Regions from separate parts of the Streptomyces chengbuensis genome, predicted to be linked through region 2. Evidence: riboswitches for the same ligand, from Rfam matches in the RefSeq annotation. Region 2 holds a riboswitch; the other holds the start of a gene.
The links. A riboswitch is a leader RNA that binds a small molecule or an ion and turns the genes downstream of it on or off. The one in region 2 is predicted to bind cyclic di-AMP.
Positions count from the first base shown of each region.

Region 1: another riboswitch for cyclic di-AMP. It lies ahead of QRN89_RS26100 (M23 family metallopeptidase); the one in region 2 lies ahead of QRN89_RS16620 (M23 family metallopeptidase).

Region 1 covers NZ_CP129137.1:5,910,265-5,914,204, reverse strand. Annotated here, with positions in the region: gene QRN89_RS26105 (GntR family transcriptional regulator) at 1-611, opposite strand, end outside; gene QRN89_RS26100 (M23 family metallopeptidase) at 792-1,565, opposite strand; cyclic di-AMP (ydaO/yuaA leader) riboswitch at 1,579-1,741, opposite strand; gene QRN89_RS26095 (M16 family metallopeptidase) at 1,971-3,353, opposite strand; gene QRN89_RS26090 (M16 family metallopeptidase) at 3,371-3,940, opposite strand, start outside.
Region 2 covers NZ_CP129137.1:3,755,984-3,759,923, forward strand. Annotated here, with positions in the region: gene QRN89_RS16615 (PrsW family intramembrane metalloprotease) at 1-1,194, shown strand, start outside; gene QRN89_RS16620 (M23 family metallopeptidase) at 1,491-2,525, opposite strand; cyclic di-AMP (ydaO/yuaA leader) riboswitch at 2,537-2,672, opposite strand; gene QRN89_RS16625 (PP2C family protein-serine/threonine phosphatase) at 2,959-3,940, opposite strand, start outside.

The DNA.
Region 1 (3,940 bases), 2.2 Mb from region 2:
CGGTGCGCGCCCGTCGTCCGCTCGGCGTGCAGCGCGGTGAGCGCACGGGCCCGCTCGGCGTCCCCGCGGGCCACCGCGTCCACGATCGCCCCGTGCTCGGCCCACGCCTCGACGGGCCGGGCGGGCTGCTCGACGGCGTACATCCACGCGATCTTGTGCCGGAGCTGGGTCAGCAGCGAGGTGAGTCCGGGACTCCCGCACGCCTGGGCGAGCGTCTCGTGGAACCAGGCACCGAGCGAGCGCAGGTCCTCGCCCTGGCCGCGCCGCGCCCTGTCCTGACCGAGCCTGACCAGTCCGCGCAGGACCTTGAGGTGCGCCTCGGTCCGCCGCTGCGCGGCCCTGGCGGCACCGAGCGGCTCCAGCAGCAGCCGGATCTCCAGCAGGTCCGCGGCCTCCTGCTCGGTGGGCTCCGCCACGCACGCGCCGGCGTGGCGGCGGGTGACCACGAACCCCTCCGACTCCAGGGTGCGCAGCGCCTCGCGGACCGGGACGCGGGAGACGCCGTAGCGGCGCGCCAGCTGCTCCTCGGTGAGCCGGCTGCCGCGCTCGAACACACCGGAGACGATGTCGTCGCGGATCGCCGTGCACACCGAGCGCGCGGGAATGCGCATACCGAACCTCCGCTTTAATCGCCGCGAAACCCCGTCGAGCGACGTCTGTTTCGGTGACTCTATGGCAGGTGGCCGGAATTTCCGAAGACCCATGGTAATCCATGGATATCTTTTGGCCGGAATACGCCGAAAGCCCCGGCTCGGAGAGAGCCGGGGCTTCGGTGGGAAGAGGCGCGTGCGTCAGACGCGGACGCCGTGCGAGCGGAGGTACGAGACCGGGTCGATGTCCGAGCCGTAGTCCTCGCCGGTGCGGGCCTCGAAGTGGAGGTGGGGTCCGGACGAGTTGCCGGTCGACCCGGAGAGGCCGATCTGCTGCCCCGGGGTGACCTGCTGTCCGACCGAGACGCTGATCGAGGACAGGTGGCCGTACTGCGTGTACGTGCCGTCGTGCATGCGCAGGACGACGTTGTTGCCGTAGGCGCCGCCCCAGCCGGCCTCCACGACGGTGCCCATGCCGACGGCGACGACCTCGGTGCCGGAGGCGGCGTGGAAGTCGACGCCGGTGTGGCTGCCGGAGGACCACTGGCCGCCCCCGGCGTGGTAGTCGGTGCTCACGTAGGAGCCGGCGACCGGCAGCGTGTAGGTCATCAGCCGCTTGCGCTCGGCCTCGCGGGCGGCGCGCTCCGCGGCGTCACGGGCCGCCTCCACCCGGAGCTCGGCCTTGCGCTTGGCCTCGGCCTCGGCCCTCTCCTGGGCCGCGGACAGGGCGGCCTCCTGCTGCTGGGCATCCGCCTGGGCGTCGATCTGCTCGGCGAGCGAGTCGAGGGCGACGGCCTGGGTCAGTCCGGTGTCCTCGACGGGAGCGGACACCTCGGGCTCGGCGGCGAAGGCCGGGGAGGCGAGGGTACCGATGACGCCGGTGGTGGCGATGGCCGCGGCGGAGGCGACGCCCGCGCTCTTGCGCGACAGGCGGCTCGGACCACGGTGCTTCCCGGTGGCACGGGTGAACGCCATGTAGTGGCTGATCCTTTCCTTCCTTCTCGCCTACCGGGTTAGCTGACGGGTTCGGAGCAGGAAGGTCTCCTACGGGCCCCTCCGCGCGGTGGCGAAGGCACCCGATTCACCCCAGGGACATGTGGGTCCCCGGCTCCCCAGGCTCGCGCCGGACGGGGACTCGGCGATGGCTGCCCGATGCCGCGGGTGCGGCGCGTGCAAGTGGCGGACAGCGCAGAAGACGCTAGGCCGATCTTCGTCCAATCACCAAACAGACACGGATATTTGTAGTGCACGCCACAGGGCAGACACTTCCCCTCCCCATCAAACCGGACATACGGGAAGGCCGTTCCGGGCACGAGAAAAGGCCCCGTTGGCGCGAAGCCGACGGAGCCTTTGTCCCGTGCGCCCGAGGGCGAGGGCCAATCAGCCGGTGACCACGGTCACTTCACCGATGCCGAGCGCCCGTACGGGCTCCTCGATCTCGGAAGCGTCCCCCACGAGGACCGTGACGAGCCGGTCCACGGGGAAGGCGTTGACGACCGCGGCGGTCGCCTCGACCGTGCCGGTTTCGGCCAGCCGCGCGTACAACTGGGCCTGGTAGTCGTCCGGGAGACCCTGCTCCACCTGGTCGGCCAGCGTGCCGGCGACGGAGGCGGCCGTCTCGTACTTCAGCGGGGCGACGCCCACCAGGTTCTGCACGGCGACGTCGCGCTCCGCGTCGGTGAGACCCTCCGCGGCGAGGGTGCGCAGCACCGTGAAGAGGTCGTCGAGCGCGGGCCCGGTGTTCGGGGTGTCGACCGAGCCGCTGATGGCGAGCATCGAGGCTCCGCCGGGTCCGCCCGGGGCCGCCGGGGTGTCCGAACGCAGCACCTGGCCGAAGGCCCGCACGCCGTAGGTGTAGCCCTTCTCCTCGCGCAGGACGCGGTCCAGGCGGGAGGTGAGCGTGCCGCCCAGGCAGTAGGTGCCGAGGACCTGTGCGGGCCAGACCCGGTCGTGACGGTCGGGGCCGATCCGCCCGATCAGCAGCTGGGTCTGCACGGCACCGGGACGGTCGACGATGACGACACGGCCCGTGTCGTCGGCGGTGATCGGCGGCATCGGGCGGCTCCGGGCCGAGTCGCCCGTCCAGGCGCCGAGCGTGTCGGCCAGCACGGCGTCCAGGTCCACGCCCTCGAGATCGCCGACGACCACGGCAGTGGCCGTGGCCGGGCGGACGTGCGCCTCGTAGAAGGCCCGGACAGCGGCGGAGTCGATGCGCTCGACGGTCTCCTCCGTGCCCTGACGCGGACGGGACATCCGGGAGGAGGCCGGGAAGAGCTGCCGGGAGAGCTCCTTGGCGGCCCGGCGGGCGGGGTTCGCCGTCTCGTGCGGGATCTCGTCCAGCCGGTTGCGGACGAGCCGCTCGACCTCGCTGTCGGCGAACAGCGGGGCGCGCAGCGCCTCGGCGAGCAGGCCGAGGGCCTTCGGCAGCCGGGAGACCGGTACCTCCAGGGAGATCCGGACCCCCGGGTGGTCGGCGTGCGAGTCGAGCGTGGCGCCGCAGCGCTCCAGCTCGGCCGCGAACTCCTCCGCCGAGTGCTTGTCGGTGCCCTCGGACAGCGCCCTGGCCATGATCGTGGCGACGCCGTCGAGGCCCTCGGGCTCGGCGTCCAGCGGGGCGTCGAGGAAGATCTCCACGGCCACGACCTGCTGGCCGGGACGGTGGCAGCGCAGCACGGTCAGCCCGTTGCCGAGCGTGCCGCGCCCGGGGGCGGGGAAGGCCCAGGGCCTGGCCTCGCCGGGCTGCGGCTGCGGGTGGAGGTCCATGGTCACGGCAGCGTCGGTCACTGGTCCGTCCCCTCTGCGTCGTCGTTGTCCTCGGCGTCCCCGGCGTCGGCCGCGACGGGCTCGTACACGAGCACCGCCCTGTTGTCCGGGCGCAGCCGGGCCTTGGCGACGGCCTGCACCTCCTCCGCGGTGACGTCGAGCACCCGCTGGACGGCGGTGAGCGCCAACTGCGGGTCGCCGAACAGCACGGCGTACCGGCACAGCTCGTCGGCGCGGCCGGCGACGGTGCCGAGACGGTCCAGCCACTCGCGCTCGAGCTGGGCCTGGGCGCGCTCCATCTCCTCGGCCGTCGGGCCATCGGCGGCGAACCGGGCGAGTTCCTCGTCGACCGCGGCCTCGATGTCGGGCACCTCGACGCCCGCGGACGTCTTCACGTCCAGCCAGCCGAGCGAGGGGGCGCCGGCGAGACGCAGCAGGCCGAATCCGGCCGCGACGGCCGTGCGGTCACGGCGGACCAGCCGGTTGTGCAGCCGGGAGGACTCGCCGCCGCCGAGGACGGTCAGGGCCAGGTCGGCGGCGTCGGCCTCGCGGGTGCCGTCGTGCGGGAGGCGGTACGCGGCCATCAG
Region 2 (3,940 bases):
AAGGCCGTGCGCGCCTGGGCACTGATCACTCTGCTGGCGCTCTCGGGCCTGGTGATCCTCGCGCTGGTGCGCGAACAGACCGGGACCGAGGGTTTCCTGGTCGGCCTCGGTCTCGCCGTGCTGCCCGTGCCGCTGCTCATGGGGGCCTTCCGCTGGCTGGACCGGGTCGAGCCGGGCCCCTGGCGGAACCTCGTCTTCGCGTTCGCCTGGGGGGCCTGTGCGGCCGCCCTCGTGGCCATCATCGCCAACTCCTTCGCGACCCAGTGGATAGCCACCGCCACGGCCGACCCGACGCACGCGGACACGATCGGTGCGACCGTCGTCGCGCCCGTGGTGGAGGAGACCGCCAAGGCGGCGGCGTTGCTGCTGCTGTTCCTCTTCCGCAGACGGGACTTCACCGGCCTCGTCGACGGTGTCGTGATCGCCGGTTTCACCGCCGCGGGCTTCGCGTTCACCGAGAACATCCTCTATCTCGGCAACGCCTTCGGCGAGGACCAGGAGTTCGGCACCTCCGGCTTCGCCTCCGTCACGGCGGCGACGTTCTTCGTGCGGATCGTGATGTCGCCGTTCGCCCACCCGCTGTTCACGGTGCTCACGGGCATCGGTTTCGGGCTGGCGGCCGCCACCGCGCGGCACCGGAAGGTCCGCAGGGTCTCACTGCCGGTCCTCGGCCTGCTCCTCGCGATGGGCGTGCACGCGCTGTGGAACGGCTCGGGGATCTTCGGCCCCCTCGGCTTCTACGCGGTGTACGCGGCGTTCATGGTGCCCGCGTTCGGCCTGCTGACGTGGCTGGCCGTGTGGACCCGGCAGCGTGAGCTGCGCACGGTCGCGGCGGAGCTGCCGGCCTACGCCGCGGCCGGCTGGCTGGCCCCCGCCGAACCGCTCGCCCTGTCCTCCATGAAGGCCCGCACGATGGCCCGCGACCTGGCGGGCCGGACGCACGGCCCGGCGGCCGCGCGCGCCGTCTCCGAGTACGAGGTGTTCGCCACCTCCCTGGCCTTCCTCCGGCACCGGGCCGAGCGGGGCACGGCCGGGCCGGACTTCGTCGCCCGGGAGCAGGAACTGCTGCACCATCTGTGGCAGCGCAGGGATCTCGCGGGCCCTGCCCTGACGTACGCCGCCCGCGCCACGGGCCGCGCCTGGCAGCCCCCGCCGCACCTGGACTACAGCGGCTTCAACCCGTACCGGGGCTGACGCACCGCACCGGGAGCCGGCCGAACGGACGGGCCGACGCAACACTGCGCGGGTGCACGCGGGACTCCGGTCGTCCCCGTTGTCCGCGTCCGCGCCTCCCCGCTTCCGCTTTCGGGCTTCCGGGCCGCCAGGCCTCCGGCTCCGGCCGCCAAGCCGTCAGACTTCCGGGACTCCGCGACTCCGGGCACGGGACAACCGACGGCCCGGGCGTCGTGGGGACGTGTGCCGGGCCGTCGGTGGGCGGAGCGCGAGGCTCCGTACGAAGGGGCCGGAGCAGGAGGCTCCATGCGGGTGGGTCAGACGGAGAGGCCCTTGTCGCGCAGCCACGCGGCGGGGTCGATGCCGGCGCCGCCCGAGGTGTGGACCTCGAGGTGCAGATGCGGGCCGGTGACGTTGCCGGTGGCGCCGACCCGGCCGATGGTCTCGGAGGTGGAGACCTTCTGCCCCACACCGACGGTCATCGACGACAGGTGGCAGTACCAGACCTCGGTGCCGTCCTCGAGCTCCAGCACGATGCGGTAGCCGTACGAACCGGACCAGCCGGCCGACTTGATCGTGCCGCCGTGCACGGCCTTGACCGGAGTGCCCGTCGGCGCGGCGAAGTCGAGACCCGTGTGGTAGCCGGAGGACCACATGGATCCGGCCTGCCCGTAGGTGGAGGTGAGCGTGTACGACGAGGTCGGCAGGGAGTAGCTCGCGGCGAGCTTGGCGAGACGCTCGGCCTCCGCCTTGCGCGCGGCCTCCTCGGCTGCCTTGCGCTCGGCCTCCGCGGCCGCTTCGGCGGCCTGGGCCGCCTCGGTCTTCTGCTGCTTCGCCTCGGCGGCTGCCTGCTCCGCGGCGGCCTGCTCGGCGGCCGCCTGCGCCTCGGCCTCGGCCTGGGCCTGCTGCTGCTCGGCCTGCTGGAGGATCCGGGCGCGCAGGGCCTCGCCCGCGTCGCCACCCTGGGCCGCGGTGTCGGCCGTGGTGAGGGGCCCGTCCGCGACTGCCTCGTCGCCGGACTCGTCCGACATCAAGGAGCCCACACCGGGCAGCGATTCGGGGTCGGGGAGTTTGTCCGCGATGACGTCGGGAAGGGAGATGGAGACCGCGGGCTTGTCCTGGGCGGTGGCCATGCCGCCCGCGCCGACCGCGGCGATGACGCCCACACCGAGAACGGTGGAGCTCCGTGCGAGCGCGTTGCGCTGCTTGACGACGCGGTGCCTGCCACGGACGGGACGGACCGATTCCTCGGTCGGGTTCCACTCCTCCGCCCCGGGGGCGGGAGCCCACTGGTCGCTGGGGACCCACTGCGCAGTGGGGGGCTCCTGGAGGGCAGGCTCGTTGGACGCCACGGAGGCGTTCTCCTTTCCTTCCTTCTCGCCTACCGGGTTAGCTGACGGGTTCGGAGCAGGAAGGTCTCCTACGGGCACCACGAAGTGCCCGATTCACCCCAATTGGTGGTTCCCCGGTTCCCTTGCGGGATTCGGCGCGTGCGCACGGTGCCGTCTCTGGCGACGACTGGGACGACCGCGCTGCGTTATCGAACGTTAATAGAGACCGAGGCCGGATTCCAAGCTGTTCCGACTGATCGTTAAGGACGTTGGCCAGAACTTATCTGCAACAACAGGGCCGAATCGGGCAAGTTGATCGCCCCTCGTTCGAGGTTGCACTTCTGACGGTTCATCAAATGTTATGCGGAGGGCTTCCTTTCGGTTACGCTCCGTGGCATCACGCCGCTCAGGCGGCCCCGGCGCCTCGTGCGCCGCATCGGCAACGACCCGTCCCTCAGGGGAGGACGGGCATCGTCCGGCGCCGCAGCGGCTGCCGCTCCCCCTCCCGGGTGACCGCGAGCAGCGCCATGTCGTCCGTCGCCGCGCCTCCCGTGTGCCGCCGCACATCGGCGACGACCGCGTCCAGCAGTTCCTCCGGACCGGAGAAGACCCGGCCTCGGAGCCGCCGGCGCGGGTCGTACATGACCCCGTGCGCGTCCCGCGCCTCGGACAGGCCGTCGGTGTACAGGAGCAGCGTGCCGCCGGGCGGGTAGGGCGTCTGGGACGGCTGGTCCGGCCAAGTCCCCAGGCCCATCCCCAGGGGCAGCGCGCGCTCGGGCGGATCCAGCACGAGCAGCGCGCCGTCCGCCCCGAGCAGCAGGGGTGGCGGATGCCCCCGGTTCACGATCCTGATCTCCCCGCCGGCGTGCGGGATCTCGGCGAGCACGGCGGTGGTGAAGCCCTCGACGGCGTCGAACCCGGAGTCCCGCGCACCCTCCCGTGCCAGCGCCCGCTCCAGCCGCTGCGCCACCCCCGCCAGCGAGTCCTCCTGTTCGGCGGCCTCACGGAACGCACCCAGCACGACGGCCACCGTCGCGACCGCGCCCAGGCCCTTCCCCCGCACGTCCCCCACAATCAGCCGCACCCCGTACGGCGTCCTCTGGACGGCGTAGAGGTCCCCGCCGATGAACGCGTCCTGCTCGGCCGCCTCGTACCGGGCCGCGACCTGGAGGCCGTCGATCCGGTCGTCCGGCGTGGGCAGCACGGCCCGCTGCGCCGCCTCCGCGACGACCCGGGCCGACGCCAGGCGCTCACCGCTGCGGCGCACGATCTGGTTGATGAAGAGGGCCAGCACGGAGACCGTGAACACGGTCAGCAGCTCGGTGACGGCCGGGATCCTCTGGAGTCGGTCGCTGTAGACGTGGAGGCCGGTCACCGCGGCGCAGGCGGCGACGCCGGTGGCCAGCGTGTAGAGCATCGCGAAGAACGGGGCGGCG